Dinghuibacter silviterrae: one gene and its partner. The protein of the gene in region 2 interacts with the protein of the main gene of each other region in a pairwise test. Links are inferred from orthologs where the notes say so. Each region holds a gene or a part of one and is shown on either strand. Other genes may lie near its edges.

Region 1 (8,044 bases), 2.1 Mb from region 2 along the record:
CAAAAAGGGTGAGGATATATTGTGTGGCGTAACGGCTTTCCGCCCCGCCTTCGAACCAGGGAAACGCCCCGGAGGGGAATTGCTGCGTCTCCAGGGTATGCAGGGCATCCTTCTGGTTGTGGGAGAGCCGGCCGGTGTCCAGAAAGGCCGAGAGGCGTTGAATGGACGCGGTTTCTTTCCCTGCGTCGAGGACCCAGGGCGTTTCTTCCAGGAGGGCATTTTTTAATTCGGTATCCTTATATAAAGGCGAGCTGTCCGCCGCCATGGCTGGCAGGCTTTTTTGAATGTCCGGAAGCCTTTGCAGCAATCCCTCTCCCAGGGTATTGGTGTACAGGCGTTCGGCGACCGTTTGCGGACAGGCGTTTTCGGTACCCTCCAAATAGGGAAGGGCCCGGAGGACATACCATACGGGGTTGGCGGTGTATTCAAGGGTAAGCCGGTAGGGTGAAATATTTTGCAACAAGGGAGTCACCTGGATAACCGGCGTCAAGGGATAGGTTTCGGTGAGCAGGATGCGACGGTTGAGGACGGGGATCGGCCCCTGCTCGCCATCGCTATAGTCACCGGCGGCGGCGGTCAGCCGGTAGACCAGGGGATGGGTGAACCTCACCGGGATAGCCAGGTGGAAACGCAAGGCTGTGTCGGAGCCCGCCTGTAGCGAAAACGGCTGGTCACCCCCCAGGCCCTGTACGGGTTGCATGTCCAGGGCGTCGAGGACGACGAGGCTTGCCCGCCCATCGAGAGGCCGGTCACCCGTATTGACAACTTTTGTGCTCAACCAGGCGTCGTCTCCTTCCCGGAGAAAGCGGGGGATGTTGGGCTGGACCATCAGGGTTTTCTGGGTGACCTGGGTTTGCTGGTCGAGGCCGAAGACGAGGTCGCGGGTATGAGCCAGCGTTTGGAGGGCCCACCGCGTAAGGGCATCGGGTAGGGTAAATGTAAAAGAGAGGCGGCCGGCGCTATCAGTATGCAGGTCGGGATAGAAAAAGGCGGTTTCGTTAAAGTCCTTGCGGAGCGGGACAAGGGGGGCCGGGGGCTGCCCGGACGTGCCGTAACCGATGGTCACCCTGTCTTCCCGGAGGGAGAAATGGTAGTTCTCCGGCAAGGGCGCAAACTTCTCCTTCATCAAATTCCACTGAAGGAGCTTATCGTTTCGAAGGAGCCGGGGGCCGGGGAAATCATCATACACCGGAAGGACCGGGGGCTGATACCCGAAACGGTTCTGCGAACGCACGCCATAGCCGGTTTCAAAGCCATAGGCCCTCCAGACCGGGCCGCGTCCGGTTTCTGCAAGGACGGGTAGCGACCAGGTATTCGGGGCAAACTGGTCCAGGGACGCATCGTACATGGAGGCGAGGACTTCGGCTTCGACAGCCTCGTGCTCCGGACCCCGGACACTAAGACTGAGGTGCTCAGCGCTACCTGGTTCGAGCTTGTCGCGGAAGGTGTCGTAGTGTATGGAAAGCGCTTTTTTCCGGGCGGGAAGGGTGACGACGGTGGTATAGACACGATTGCCGGCGACATAAGCCAGACCAAAGGAAGAGGCGCCCTGCGGGAAAGATAGGGTCGTGACTTCCGGGGATAAACGGATGTGTTTAATGTGGATGTGGCCCCCGGCGGACACCTGCTGGATCGCAAAGCGGGGGCCGCCGGCTGTCCCGGCAAAGTAGGTCACCGAGTCCTTTCCTTGCAGGTTACCGGACATGGTCCATGCATAAGTGGGGTAGGGAACCCGGGCTTCCCGGGGATTGTATACTTCCAGGAAGCTGCCGGTGGTGACGGTCCGGCCTTCGGGATCGGTCGCGGATACTTCGACCTTGTACACACCGGAAGGAAGGCTCCCCTTCCAGAGGGGCGTCACCGGCCCTTTCCCGGTTTTGAACTTATATCGTTGGACGGTTTCCGCGACGGGCCACCGGCCCCGGTCGGATTCCTGACCATAGGGATCATGGGGAAAGAGCCGGTGGAAGGTGTCCTCCGGAAGCGTAAAGACGTCGGGGGCGGCCCAGAGCCGGTCATGGGTCAGGCGTTCGGGCGGGGTCAGGCGGGAAATGGTGACCAGGGCGAGGGTGGGGCGGGGTGTTCCGGACAAGTTGGTGCATTGGATATCCATCTTGACCAGGCTGTCCGCGTTGACGGCGTTGGGGAGCTTTAAAGACAGGATGAGTGAATGATAGGCTGCCTGGAGTGTAAAAGTAGCGCTGTGTGTCTCCCCGTTGATGTCCGTGACATCGGCGTTGACGGTATAGGTGAACGTGGGATCGAGGTCTTTCCTGATCCCCGGGCCCGGCTCCAGGGGAAAATGTATCAAAAACGAACCGTCAGGACCGGTCTGGGTGCTGTCCCGGATCAGGGTTGTCGCCGACGGGCGTCGTATGGGGCCAAAAGAAGGACGGTCCCAGCGAACGGGGTAGTAGGCATAACGGCTGACTGTATACGAAACCTTTGCGCCGGACACGGGGTTACCGGCATAAGCCATGGCCGAACCGGTTACATCCAGCGTGTCGCCCAAACGGTACTCCCGGATGGGTTTGACAAAGGTGACCTCGTACTTCGGCCGTTTGTATTCTTCTACGGTCACGTTGGTCTGGCTTTGGGCGGCGGTGATGGTATAGATCCCGGTCCGGCCGGCGGAGGGCAGGACGAAGTGACCGTGCACCGACCCATATTCTCCCGGCTCCAGCCAAAGCGAATCGATTTTGAGACCCAGGGACTCCAGGTAAAACGGCACGGCTTTACCAGGCCGGTACGGTACTTCCCTGCGGGCGGCTGTATCCCGGATCATGCCGATGGCTTTAAAAAAGACAGTCTGACCCGGGCGGTATACGGATCGGTCGGTATAAAATGCAAACCGCGCAGCGGGGGCGGCATCCCTGACCCTGACTGGTGTCAGAAGGTCGCCGTTATCGACGGTGAGGCTGTCGTCCCCATAACGAATCTGCATGCGCAGCGTGCCCGTATTCAGTTTCCCATCCCATCTGAAGTGCCCGTCACTGTCGGTGACATAGTCTTCCACCTTCCCCGCACGGGTGTTCCAAAGGTGTACCCGGGCGCCCGCGAGCGGTTCCCCGCTTTCCCTGTCGAGCACAAAGAAGCTATAGGTTCCGGTTTCTATCCAGGCGATGCCGGAAACGGTAAAAGGAAGTGCATGCATGACCAGGCTGTCCTTCCCGAAACGGTCATTCGTGGCGGTGAGCAGGACGTAATCCCCCGTGGGTAGCGCCGGAAGGGCGATTTCCGTACGGTGGGGCTGGTGGTCGTGCGGGTCGGGCAGGCGCTGGGTCCAGGTTCGGAAGGGCCTGACGCTGTCCAGGTCTTGAGGCTTTCCATCCCTCAGGGTTTGTGTAACGGAGGCGGTTACCCTAAGCAGACGGAGGTGGAGCAACGGGCAGTTTGTGAACCCGACAGAGGCTAATATGGAATGGTTGGGGAGGTTGACGCGCCCGGTGAGGACATCGAGTTCGGGCTGGCGGATCTCCCGGGCCAGGAGGCGTGCGCCCCGGCCGGCGGTGCTGGAGGGGAAGGTGGACACGAGGGCGTCGCATAAGGCGAGGGCTTCGTTGAGCTGCCACCGACGGCTGGTATCGGGAGCACCTGGGGTGTAGGCCGAACCCTGTTGCCGGAGCCATTGGGCCAGGAGATAGAGTGGCATGGCTCCCGCTTCCCGGTGGAGATAAAGCGCGCACAGGTGTCTCAGGGCACCCTCGTAGCGATCATCCGCGTCATCCAGGGAGGAAGCCTGGCGGGCAAAATCCAGGCGATGGATGTCGGCGTCAGCAAAGGCATCGGGTTGGGCATCCCGCGCATGAAAACGCAACAGGGCCTGGTACAGGCGGAGCGCCTTATCCGGTGTTTGGAAGGTATGGGTCATAAACACGGACGCTCCCGCAAAAAGAACAGTATCGGGGCTGAAACGAGTCTCCTGGGAACTGTAAAAACGAATCGCCCTGTTGGTCAGGAGGTCCAGGAGGGTGGGTCTCAACTTGCGGTCGTTTCCTTTGTCAAGGACCGGCCCGACCTCAGACAGTGGCGTTCGCCCCAAACGGAGCGTATCCTGGAGGGAGGCGGAAAAAAGGCTGTCGATCCGCTGGCTGACATCCGTGACCTGGAAGCGATGGGTCTGTAGAAAATTCCAGTAGGCCTGGGCAGTAAGACTTTGTAGGATCGCCCGGTAGGGCTGCGGAAAAGAATCTATGGACGTTTCCAGGAGATGGATCGCCGAACTGTCTGCATTTTCTGTCAGCGGTTGGTCTATCCTGACGGTATAGAGCAGGGCCCGGATGGCCTGCGGCTGGTTGTGTTCTCTCCTGGCCCTGGTGTATAGGTCCTGGACGAGCGCCAGGGCGTCTTTGGGTCTGTCGAGGGTGTCGGCCAGGCGGTCAACCTGTTTCCAGGCCTGGTCGTAGGAAGTCTGGGCGCTGGAAGCCGTGGCGGCGAGCAGCAAGCCAAGCAAGAGGGCGGAACGAAGGTGGGTCAGCATAGAACTAAGTTATATAAAAACAAAAAAACCGCCCGGAGGCGGTTTGTATCAACGTTGGGTGGCGTTATTTTTTCTTGAAAACCCCGGCCATGGTCTTTCCGATGTCCGCGGGGCTGGCGACCACGTGGATACCACAGTCGGCCATGATTTTCATTTTGGCGGCCGCGGTGTCGTCGGCACCGCCGACGATGGCCCCGGCGTGACCCATGCGGCGTCCGGGAGGAGCCGTCTGGCCGGCGATGAAGCCGACGACGGGTTTGGTGCCGTTCTCTTTGATCCAGCGGGCGGCTTCTGCTTCCATGCCCCCGCCGATCTCGCCGATCATGACGATGCCTTCGGTTTCAGGGTCCTTCATCAGCAGTTCCACCGCCTCTTTGGTCGTGGTACCGATGATGGGGTCGCCCCCGATGCCGATGGCCGTGGTATGACCCAGACCGGCCTTGACGAGCTGGTCGGCGGCTTCGTAGGTAAGGGTCCCCGATTTGGAGACGATACCGATGGTGCCTTTTTTGAAGATAAAGCCGGGCATGATCCCCACTTTACATTCCCCGGCGGTGATGACACCAGGGCAGTTGGGCCCGATCAGGCGAACCGGCTTGCCTTCGAGGTAGTGGCGGGCTTTCACCATGTCCTGTACGGGAATGCCTTCGGTGATGCATATCACCAGGCCGATGCCTGCTTCCGCGGCTTCCATGATGGCGTCGGCGGCAAAGGCAGGGGGTACGAAGATAATGCTCACGTCTGCGCCTGTTTCCTTGACGGCATCCGCCACCGTATTGAAAACGGGACGGTCCAGGTGACGCGTGCCGCCCTTGGAGGGGGTAACCCCGCCGACGACCTGCGTGCCGTATTCGATCATTTGGGTGGCGTGAAACGTGCCTTCCGTACCGGTGAATCCTTGTACGATAATCTTGCTGTTCTTATTGACCAAGACGCTCATGTGGAGGAAATTGAGTGGATAAAGCCCCGCAAAAATAGGGGAAATTTCATTTCTCGCCTCTTTCTATCTCGATCATGCGCATCGCCTTGGCGTCCTTAAGGAATTCCGATGCAAATATGAAGTCATTGAGCTTTTGGTTCTTGTTGTAGATGATCTCTTTGTTATTTCCCTCCCATTCCTTCTGTCCCTGGTACATATACAGGATATGATCCCCGATCTCCATAACGGAATTCATATCGTGGGTATTGATGACCGTGGTGATCTTAAACTCCACGGTGATCTCGTGGATGAGCTTGTCGATCAGGAGGCTGGTTTGGGGGTCCAGACCGGAATTGGGTTCGTCGCAAAAGAGAAACTTCGGTTGCAGGACGATGGCCCGGGCGATGCCCACCCTTTTTTTCATACCCCCGCTGATCTCCGCGGGGAATTTCCGGTTGGCGTCCTTGAGGTTTACGCGGTCAAGGGTTTCGTTGACCTTTTTGCACTTTTGTTTATAGGTCAGGTTGGTGAACATGTCCAGGGGGAACATCACATTTTGCTGGACGGTCTGGCTGTCAAAAAGCGCGGACCCCTGGAAGAGCATGCCGATCTGCTGGCGGAGTTGTTTGCGCTCGTGCTCGTCCATCTCCGTAAAATTCCGCTTGTCGTAGATGATGCTGCCGGAGTCGGGTTCGAACAGACCCACCAGGCACTTCATCAGGACGGTTTTCCCGCTCCCGCTGGTGCCGATGATGAGGTTGCACTGCCCGCTTTTAAAGGTGGCGCTCACGCCGTTGATGACCGTCTTGTCTCCAAATCCTTTCTTTAAATCAATGGTTTCGATCATAGATGATGATTGAGTTGCGGCGGCGCCTTATTGTAGCAAAAGCGACGACACAAGGTAGTCCATTCCCAACAGCGCGACACAGCTGACGACGACGGCCCTGGTACTGGCCTTGCCGATTTCCAGGGCGCCGCCCTCGACGAAATAGCCGAAGTACGACGGAATGGTGGAAATGACAAAGGCGAAAGCATAGGCTTTCATTACGGCCACGAATACGTTATACGGCTTGAACATCTGGAGCAGTCCCTTGTCATATACGGTGGGGGAGATGATGCCTGCCGCAGACCCCGCGAGCCGGCCGCCGAGGATGCCCAGGACGGCGGCGACAATGACCAGCATGGGGATCGTCACCATGGAGGCGGCGATTTTTGGGAAAATCAGGTAAGAACGGGTATTGATGCCCATGATCTCCAGGGCGTCGATCTGTTCGGAGACCCGCATGTTCCCCAGTTCGCTGGCGATCTTGGAGCCCACGACCCCGGCCAGTACGATACAAATCAGGGTGGGTGCGAATTCCAGGATCACCGTGTCGCGCACGATCTGGGCGATGGTGGCCTGCGGGATGATGGGGCTTACCAACTGGTAGGCCGTCTGGACGGTAGATACCGCGCCCATAAAGATCGAAATAATGGCCACGATGCCCAGGGACCCGATCCCTATGTCGTTGCACTGACGCATGAACTCCTTCCAGTACATCTTTGCGTTCTCCGGTTTGGAGAACATGCTTTTAAGCATCAACAGGTAACGGCCGAAATGTGCGAAAAATCCCATCTGGTGTTATTTATACTGTGCGGCGCGCCCGGGAGGGCGCGCCGCGGGTGATTATACGTCGTGTGCTACTTTTTGAAACTTCTTCCACCACTTCGACCGGCTCACTTCTTCCTGAACATTGCAATCCTTGCATTTGAGCTGGGCGTCCACCACCGAAATGATCACCATGTTGACGATGGACTGCACGGAGCTGCCCAACTGGAGGACGTGGACGGGTTTATTCATACCCAGGAGAATCGGGCCGATGGATTCTGCACCGCCGATCTCCTGAAGCAGGTTATAAGCAATATTGCCGCTGGAAAGATTGGGGAAAATAAGGGTGTTTACTTCCCCGACGTCTATCAGCTCGCAAAACGGGTAATTGTCCTTGAGGATCTCCTTGTTAAAAGCCAGGATCCCCTGCATTTCCCCGTCGCAGATGAGGTTGGGGTCCCGCTTTTTGACGATCGCCCTCGCTTCCCGGACGAGGTTGGCCTCGGGGGAATTGCTGGAACCGAAGTTGGAATAGGACAACATGGCGATCCGGGGCCGCATGTTGAAGGTCCGGACTTCCTTGGCCACCATGAGGGTGATGTCCGCCAGCTCTTCCGCGGTGGGGTTGAAGTTCACCGTGGCATCGGCAAGGAAAAGCGGTCCTTTTTTGGTGAGCAGGATGTACATCCCGGCGATCTTTTTCACGCCGGCTTCGGTGCCTATGGTCTGGAGTGCGGGCCGTATGGTCTCGGGGTAGTTTTTGGTCAGACCGCTGATGACGGCATCGGCCTCCCCAGTGTCCAGCATCATGCAACCGAAGTGAATACGGTCCTTCATGCTTTTAAAGGCCTCGTACCGGTTGAGCCCCTTGCGTTGCCGCTTGGCGAAAAACAGTTCCCCGTATTCTTTCCGTTTTTCCGCGAGGTCCTCGTGCCGGGGGTCGATGATGGGCATGTTGTCGATGTCGATCCCCGCCGCATCCGCGATTTTGCGGATTTTCTTTTCCTCCCCCAAAAGGATGGGATAGGCGATGCCCTCGTCCATGACCTGCTGGGCG
Region 2 (8,062 bases):
CCCTTTTTTTGCGACAACAGGCTAATTTTAGGTCGAAAACCCCCAATATGGCCCTATTTGACGGCAACAAAACCCTTAAGCGTTTACAGAACAGGTACCGGTTGGTCATCATGAATGACGATACCTACGAGGAGGTGATCACTTTTAAGTTGACACGGATGAGCGTTTATGTGGCTTTGAGCACGATTTTTGTTATCTTGATAGGCCTGACGGTGGCGCTGGTGTCTTTTACCAACTTAAAGTATTATCTTCCGGGCTACGGGAACCCGAGTGAACGGAGGGAATACATCCAGCTCAAATACCGTACGGATTCCCTGGAAAGGGAGATGCAGATGAAGGACCAATACCTGGAATCGATCAAGAAAGTATTGGTGGGTGGGGTAGTGGAAAACCGCGATACGACGGCATTGAAGATGCCGTCGGTCGAGAAGTCTGATGATTAACCGGCAGCTCTAAATGCGCATAAACATGTTTACATCCAAATCCAAAGAAAACAGCTCCGTCCCGGAATCCTCCGCTCCGGCAAAAGTAGGTGCCAGCATCATCGCTAGCGGCACCGTCATCAAAGGCGACATCGAATGCTCCGGCGACATCCGGATCGACGGCACCCTCAAGGGGAACGTACACGCTACCAACAAGGTCTTTATCGGTACCGAAGGCCTGGTGGAAGGCGACATCCATTGTGTCAATGCCGACATCCTCGGGAAGGTCCAGGGGAAGGTCACCGTCAAGGACCTGCTCAACATCCGCGGCAAGGCCCATGTCAAGGGCGACCTTTTCACGGGCAAGCTCCAGGTGGAACCCTCCGCTTCCTTCAATGGCAATTGCCATATGGCCGGAAGTACGACGGTAGCCGCTTTACCGGGCGCCTCCGCCGTGAAGGTCGGGGAGGACGAACCCGAATATGCCGAAGCAGAATAATAAGTCTCTCCTGCAATATGCCGGCCTGGCGACCCAGCTCTTCGTAGCGTTGGGTCTAGGTGTTTATATAGGTATAAAAGTGGACCACTGGGCTCACTGGAAGACGCCTATTGCCACCTGGCTGCTTCCTCTCCTCATCCTCGTAGGAATCCTGGTCCGCCTGGTCCGGGATACAGGTACGGGAAAATAGTCGCATATTGCAGGTATGAAACGTTTTATACTGCTGAGCCTCCTCCTGTTTGTCATAGTCAATGGTGTCATTGTGCTGCTCCGGACGCGCCTGCCCGGTTGGAACGTGGCGGTCGATCCCCTGGAGTACGGCAATGCCTGGCTGTTTGTCATTACGATGCTGGCGTTTGCCCTCGAAGTAAAGGGTGTACGTCAGGCCAACTCTTATGCATTCTTCCGGTTCGTATACACCGGGATGCTCCTGAAATTGTTCCTGTCCGCGGGGGTCGTACTTTTGTATGCACTCATAGACCGCGCCGTCCTCAGCAAGGGGGTGGTGTTGTCGTGGCTGGTGATGTACATCGGTTATACGGGCATTGAAGTCAAGGAACTCGTCCGTGCCGGAAAAGTGAAACAGTAATGGCAAAATCGGAAGCCCCGCTCGAAGCATTGGCAGACTATCTGCCCCCGGGGACGTATGAACACGTCGTGGATTATCTGCACCGGTACAAGGTACACCTGACCGTGTCCCGTCAACGGGCTTCCGTCTTAGGAGACTATCGCAACGCCACCGCCGACCGGCACCACCGCATCAGCGTTAACGGCAACCTCAACCGTTACGCCTTTTTGATCACCCTTCTTCACGAACTGGCCCACCTCCTCACCTTTGATCGTTTCGGACATACGGTGTCCGCGCACGGCAAAGAGTGGAAGGCCGAGTTTGGCCGTCTGCTCGCGCAGTTTTTGCAGCATCATGTTTTCCCCCCGGATATACACAAGGCACTCTCCGCAAGCCTGCGCAACCCGGCCGCCAGCAGTTGCGCCGACGACGACCTGATGCGGGTGTTGCGCAAATACGATCCCGTGGACGAGCGCCACGCGCTGGTCGAGGAGCTCGCCGAGGGGACGTTGTTCCGTACCCGCGACGGAAGGGTTTTTCGCAGGGAAAAAGTGGTGCGGAAACGCATCCGGTGCATTGAAGTACCGTCGGAAAAAGTATACCTGTTCAGCCCGATTTATGAGGTGGAGCCCCTAGAGCGTTAGCAGCATCCACCGGTCGCACCCGAAGTGTCCCGTGTTCCCCATAGGGCCGTCCAGGTACTGAAATCCAAAACGCTCGTAGACGGAAAGCGCCTGGCTCAGCTCCGGCATGGATTCCAGGTAGACCCGGCGGTAACCCATCGCGCGCGCCTGTTCCAGACAACGCTGGATGAGACGGCCACCCAGGCCCTGGCCCCGCGCTTCGGGGCGGAGGTACATTTTGCAGAGTTCGCAGGTGTCGGGAGGGAGACCCTCCGAGGGATAGATGCCGGCGCCGCCGAGAAGCAGGGCGGCTGTCGCCGCAGCGCTGCCGGCCGTCGCGCTCTCTGCCACGAAAAAGCACGCCCCCGCCCTCTGGAAGAGCTCATACAAATGATCCGTAGTCGGATCGAAGTAGACCGTTCCGGGCTTGTTCGCGCCAAACTCCGCGAGGGCGTTCCGCACGATCAGGGCCAGGGGCGCATTGTCCCCCGGCTGGATGTCACGAATGTGGATGTCGGGCATAAAAAACGATGGCCCGCCGCGGCTAGGCCACGGCCTTGTTCACCAACTGAGCGGCTTCGCTCAGGAGGATGGCGGACTCTACCTTCAGCCCGCTTTCGTCGATGAGCTTTTTGGCTTCCTCGGCGTTAGTGCCCTGGAGGCGGACGATGATCGGAATGTTGATGTTCCCGAGCTTCTGGTAGGCGTCGATGACCCCCTGGGCCACCCGGTCGCAACGTACGATCCCGCCAAAGATATTGATCAGGATGGCCTTTACTTTCGGGTCTTTCAGGATGATGCGGAAACCTGCCTCGACGGTCTGGGCATTGGCGGAACCGCCTACGTCCAGGAAGTTCGCGGGTTCGCCGCCGCTGAGCTTGATCATGTCCATGGTGGCCATGGCCAGACCGGCGCCGTTGACCATACAGCCTACGTTCCCGTCCAGTTTGACAAAGTTCAGGTTGTATTTGCCGGCCTCGACTTCGGTAGGATCTTCCTCGGTGATGTCGCGAAGGCTGGAGAGGTCGGGGTGACGCATCAGGGCGTTGTCGTCCAGGTTCATCTTACAATCCACGGCGATGATTTTCTCGTCGCTGGTCTTGAAGAGGGGGTTGATTTCCACCATGGCGCAGTCCAGCCCGATGTAGGCATTGTACAGGTTGGTGACGAATTTCACGCAGGATTTGAAGGCTTCCCCGCTCAATCCCAGGTTAAAGGCGATCTTCCGGGCCTGGAAGGGCAGGAGGCCGCCGCCGGGGTGAACCCATTCCTTAAAGATTTTGTCCGGGGACTTGTGGGCGACTTCTTCTATATCCATACCCCCTTCGGTGGAGTACATCACGACGTTTTGTTTCTTACCGCGGTCCAGGAGGATGGACAGGTAAAATTCCTTGATGGGGTTGGGGCCTTCGTAGTAAACATCCTGCGCAACGAAGACCTTGTTAACCACCTTCCCGTGAGGGCCGGTCTGGATGGTTACCAGGGTACCGCCCAGGATGTTCTGGGCGATCTCTTTTATTTGTTCCGCATTCTTCCCTACGGCCACCCCGCGTTGCTCGGAACCGACGATCTTGCCTTTACCGCGGCCGCCCGCGTGGATCTGGGCCTTGACTACCGCGAAATTGCTGCCGTATAATGTCTTGATCTGGCGGTAAGCCTCCTCGGCTTCCTGGGGGGTGCTGCACGCAAATCCTTCCTGGACGGGGACACTATATTTCTTCAGTAACTCTTTCGCCTGGTATTCGTGTAGGTTCATACGAAAAAATTTTGGCGAAGATAGGAAAAACTATCTTTGCCCCCCATGATTATGCAACACTTGGAGGAGGCGGCCTCCTATATCCGCCGGCAGGTACCGGAAGTACCCGAAATCGGGATTATCCTGGGTAGTGGCCTGGGCAACCTGACGCGGGAGCTCGAAGGGGTGACGTCGATTTCCTACAAGGATATCCCCCATTTCCCGGTCTCTACCGTGGAGGGACATGAGGGTAAGCTGATCCTTGGCCGGTTGAAGGGGAAAAATGTCGCCGTCCTCAGCGGACGCTTCCATTTTTACGAGGGATATACCCCCCAGCAAGTGGTTTTCCCGATCCGGGTGATGAGCGTCCTGGGGGTACACACCCTGCTGATCTCCAACGCGGCCGGCGGAATGAATCCTCAGTTCCGGGTGGGAGACCTGATGATCATCAGGGATCACATCAGTCTTTTTGTACACAATCCCCTCGTCGGTCCCAACGAACCCCGTCTGGGCACGCGTTTTCCCGATATGAGCGAACCCTATAGCCTGGACCTGATCCGGCAGGCAAAAGCCATCGCCGGTAAGGCGGGCATCGCCATACACGAAGGCGTATATTGCGGGGTTACCGGCCCCACTTTCGAAACGAGGGCCGAGTACCGGCTCCTGCACCTGGTCGGGGGAGATGCCGTAGGGATGAGCACTGTACAAGAGGTGATCGCCGCGGTCCACGCGGGGATGCGGGTCTTTGCCCTTAGCGTCATCACGGACCTGGGTATCCGGGACGAAGCCAACACCATTACACACCAGGAAGTGCTGGAGGCCGCAGCAGCGGCGGAGCCGAAGCTGACGGAGATATTTAGCGGCCTGGTCGCGGCGCTCGGCGGCGTGGCCGCGGGCACGTTATAACATTATTTTACAAGGGCCCCGCCGAAAATCGGTTATTTTTGCCCGAATCACTATGCGCTTAAGTCTACTAATCCGGGTCTGTTGTGTGTTTTGTTGCGTGCTGGGTAGCGTGCAGGGGCTGAGGGCGCAAGGTTCCCTGGGGGGCCTGCAAAACAGCGTGCAGGGAATGGGACAGGGCATGGGCAACAGGGGCGGGAAAAAGGATTCCCTGCACCACCGTACCGGTCTGGAAGATACCCTGACCCTTACCTATCGTTTTCTGGATTCCACGCATATCTACAAGCTGGATACGTCCGTGGCGGACATCGACAAGTTTTACCCCGTGCCGTCCATCTACAAGACCCTGGGGAATGTCGGTACCGCGGCCGAATCCATTGTTTTTACACCCAACTTCAAACCCGGTTGGGACGCCGGGTTTCACGCGTACGATATCTACCGGCTGACCTGGGAAACCACCCGGTTTTTTACAACAACCCGGCCGTATACCGAAATGGAGTACCTTCTGGGTAGTGCCAACGAACAGAACATCCGCATCCTCCATACCCAAAACATCAACGAACACTGGAACTTTGCCTTCCAATACCGGTTGACGGGTGGTCCCGGGCAATACAAAAGCGAGAAATCCAACCACAACAATTATAGCCTGTACACCTGGTATGAATCTCCCCGGAAACGCTACCACCTGTACGGAGGGTTCCTGGCCAACAACCTCAAAAGCGAGGATAACGGCGGATTTATCAACAACAGCGTCCTGTATAGCCCCAGCTATAACAACCGGTTCGACGTACCCACCAACGTAGGCGGAAACACGGACTACCAAAGCAATATTTTCAACACGACCCTGGAAACCGGCACGCATTACAGCGACTTCCAGCTTTTGCTCCGGCAACAATACGACCTGGGGCAACAAGACTCCATCGTCGTCAACGACTCAACGACCTATTACCTGTTTTATCCAAGGATACGGTTGCAGCATACCTTTCAGGTCAACACGTACAATTATCAGTATGTGGACAACAGCCCGGACTCTTCCACCCACTTTTATCAAAAAGCCTACAACTTTTTAAGCACACCGTTGCCCGGCTTTTATATACAAGACAAATGGTCGCAGATCATCAATGATTTTGCCCTGTATCAATTTCCCGTGGCCAAAAACCCCAGCCAGTACCTGACCGAGGGGATCAGTCTCGAAACGCTAAGGGGTACCTTTTTCAGCCGCATCATGGAGTTTTACAACGTGTACGGCCACGCTGAATACCGGAACCAGACGCGGAACAAAAAGTGGGACATAGACCTTCACGGGAAGCTGTACCTGGAGGGGTACAACATCGGCAATTACGACGTATACGGAAGCCTGGCGCGGAGCCTTGGGCGCAGGATCGGGTACCTCCAGGCAGGTTTTGAAAATACCCTCCGTACGCCTTCCTACATCTACCAGAAGTACAGCAGCTTCAATTTCAACAACACCGGCATTACCACGCCGACCAACGAGAACAATACACAGGTCTTCGGGTATCTCTGGATGCCCTACCTGAAGATGAACGTGGCGGCGCACTATTACCTGATGACCAACTACACCTACCTGAAGGACTATACCGGGGTCGCGCAATACAGCTCGCCCTTCAACATCCTCCAACTGTCGGTCCAGAAGGAAACCCACCTGACCAAACGCTGGGTATGGTATGGCGACGTGTATGTCCAGCAGGTCACCGGTGACGCGCCGGTGCGGGTACCTTTGGTCTATACGCGCGACCGGTTTGTCTACGAAGGCCGTATACACCGGAAGCTAAACCTGGCCACCGGCCTGGAGATCAAGTATGCCACCGCGTATAAGAACGATATGTATTCTCCGCTCCTGGGACAGTTCTTCCCCCAGCTCGGACAGTCGGATTCGCCCTATGGAACGTCCCCGATTCTTTATCACAACCGCCCGGAAATCGACGCCTTTGTGCACTTCCGTCTCCATACCTTTTACCTGATCGCACGGGCGGAGAACCTCAATACCCTTTCGCTTAGTCCCTTTGGGTTTAAATCGGTCAACCAGCCTTATGTAGGGTTCGCCGACCCGGGGTTGATCATCCATTTCGGGATCAGCTGGGGGTTTGTCAATTAGCGGCCGCGGCGCCTTTTGCAATGACGCCTACAGGATTTTCACAGATTTCCGGCGTACTTTGGTCCTATGAAGCTACTCATCGTAGAGGACGAGCCGGAGCTCCTGGAGAGTATGACCGCCTATCTTTCCCTGGAAGAGTACACCTGCGAAACGGCCGCGACCTACGCCGAAGCCCTGGAAAAGATCGAGCTCTATGCCTATGACTGCATTCTTCTGGACATCATGTTGCCGGGCGGGGACGGCTTGTCGCTGCTCCGGGAGCTCAAGGTCAACCGGAAGGCCGAAGGGGTGCTCATCATTTCGGCAAAAAACCGGCTGGAGGACAAGATTACGGGGCTGCAGATGGGGGCGGACGACTACCTCGCCAAACCCTTTCACCTGCCGGAGCTCGGCGCCCGCGTAGCGGCCATCATCCGGCGCAAACAATTCGGCGGCAACAGCCTCCTCGACTACCACGAAATCCAGATCGATACCCAAGGCAGGACGGTGCGCGTATCCGGTCAGTCCCTGGTACTGACCAAAAAGGAGTATGCCCTTTTGTTGTACCTCGTGTCCAACCGCAACAAGGTGATCCCCAAAAGCGCCCTGGCGGAGCACCTTTGGGGGGATAGCATGGACCTGGCCGATAACTACGACTTTATCTATACGCACGTCAAGAACCTCCGCAAAAAACTCCTGGACGGCGGCGCCAGGGACTACCTCCAGTCCATTTACGGGGTAGGGTATAAATGGACGGATAAGAAAATATGAAACTGGCGGCCACCTATCAGCGTTTTTATTTCGTGCTCCTGGCGATCCTGTTGGCGCTGGGTTGTCTGTCGTATTACGTGGTGATCCGTTATATCCTGATCCACCAGGTCGACAACGACCTCAAGATCGAGCAACAGGAACTACTGGACTTCGTCCACCTCCACGATTCCCTGCCGGCGCCTTCGCATTACCGCGACCAGCAACTCGACTGGCGGCAGGGGACGATGGACTTCGGCGTGGCCGGCGGTCCCGGCCATCGCGGTCGCGACCATGACCGTGACCGCCGGCGTTTCTGCAATGTCGGCGACAGCCGCGAGGTTCAGTTCCCCGTTCGCGTGAAGGGTACGGATTATATCGTAACGATCACCAAATCCCTGGAGGAGACCGAAGACCTCCTCTGGCTCATCCTTTGGGTAACGGCCGGGTCTATCCTCGTCCTGGTGGCG

The links.
Region 1: the proteins of sucC (region 2) and sucD interact in binary tests that used the Escherichia coli proteins (3 or more experiments, as listed by UniProt). The link is inferred for Dinghuibacter silviterrae from one-to-one orthologs.

The regions. Positions count from the first base shown.
Region 1 is NZ_SODV01000001.1:189,663-197,706, reverse strand. What follows is about bases 3,483-6,407. They hold sucD (succinate--CoA ligase subunit alpha), read right to left. Parts: upstream 5,421-6,407; coding sequence 4,545-5,420; downstream 3,483-4,544. Other genes in these bases: EDB95_RS00880 (MlaE family ABC transporter permease), read right to left, coding at 6,274-6,407; EDB95_RS00885 (ABC transporter ATP-binding protein), read right to left, coding at 5,467-6,246; EDB95_RS00895 (alpha-2-macroglobulin family protein), read right to left, coding at 3,483-4,480. Outside these bases: more of EDB95_RS00895, read right to left, coding at 1-3,482; more of EDB95_RS00880, read right to left, coding at 6,408-7,014; EDB95_RS00875 (NADP-dependent malic enzyme), read right to left, coding at 7,066-8,044. UniProt on the Escherichia coli protein: Succinyl-CoA synthetase functions in the citric acid cycle (TCA), coupling the hydrolysis of succinyl-CoA to the synthesis of either ATP or GTP and thus represents the only step of substrate-level phosphorylation in the TCA.
Region 2 is NZ_SODV01000001.1:2,270,519-2,278,580, forward strand. The notes cover bases 1,763-4,705. They hold sucC (ADP-forming succinate--CoA ligase subunit beta), read right to left. Parts: upstream 3,869-4,705; coding sequence 2,657-3,868; downstream 1,763-2,656. Other genes in these bases: EDB95_RS10145 (SprT-like domain-containing protein), read left to right, coding at 1,763-2,133; EDB95_RS10150 (GNAT family N-acetyltransferase), read right to left, coding at 2,122-2,634; EDB95_RS10160 (purine-nucleoside phosphorylase), read left to right, coding at 3,920-4,705. Outside these bases: EDB95_RS10125 (hypothetical protein), read left to right, coding at 48-443; EDB95_RS10130 (bactofilin family protein), read left to right, coding at 469-921; EDB95_RS10135 (AtpZ/AtpI family protein), read left to right, coding at 905-1,111; EDB95_RS10140 (hypothetical protein), read left to right, coding at 1,127-1,510; more of EDB95_RS10145, read left to right, coding at 1,510-1,762; more of EDB95_RS10160, read left to right, coding at 4,706-4,753; EDB95_RS10165 (putative porin), read left to right, coding at 4,806-6,866; EDB95_RS10170 (response regulator transcription factor), read left to right, coding at 6,933-7,616; EDB95_RS10175 (sensor histidine kinase), read left to right, coding at 7,613-8,062. UniProt on the Escherichia coli protein: Succinyl-CoA synthetase functions in the citric acid cycle (TCA), coupling the hydrolysis of succinyl-CoA to the synthesis of either ATP or GTP and thus represents the only step of substrate-level phosphorylation in the TCA.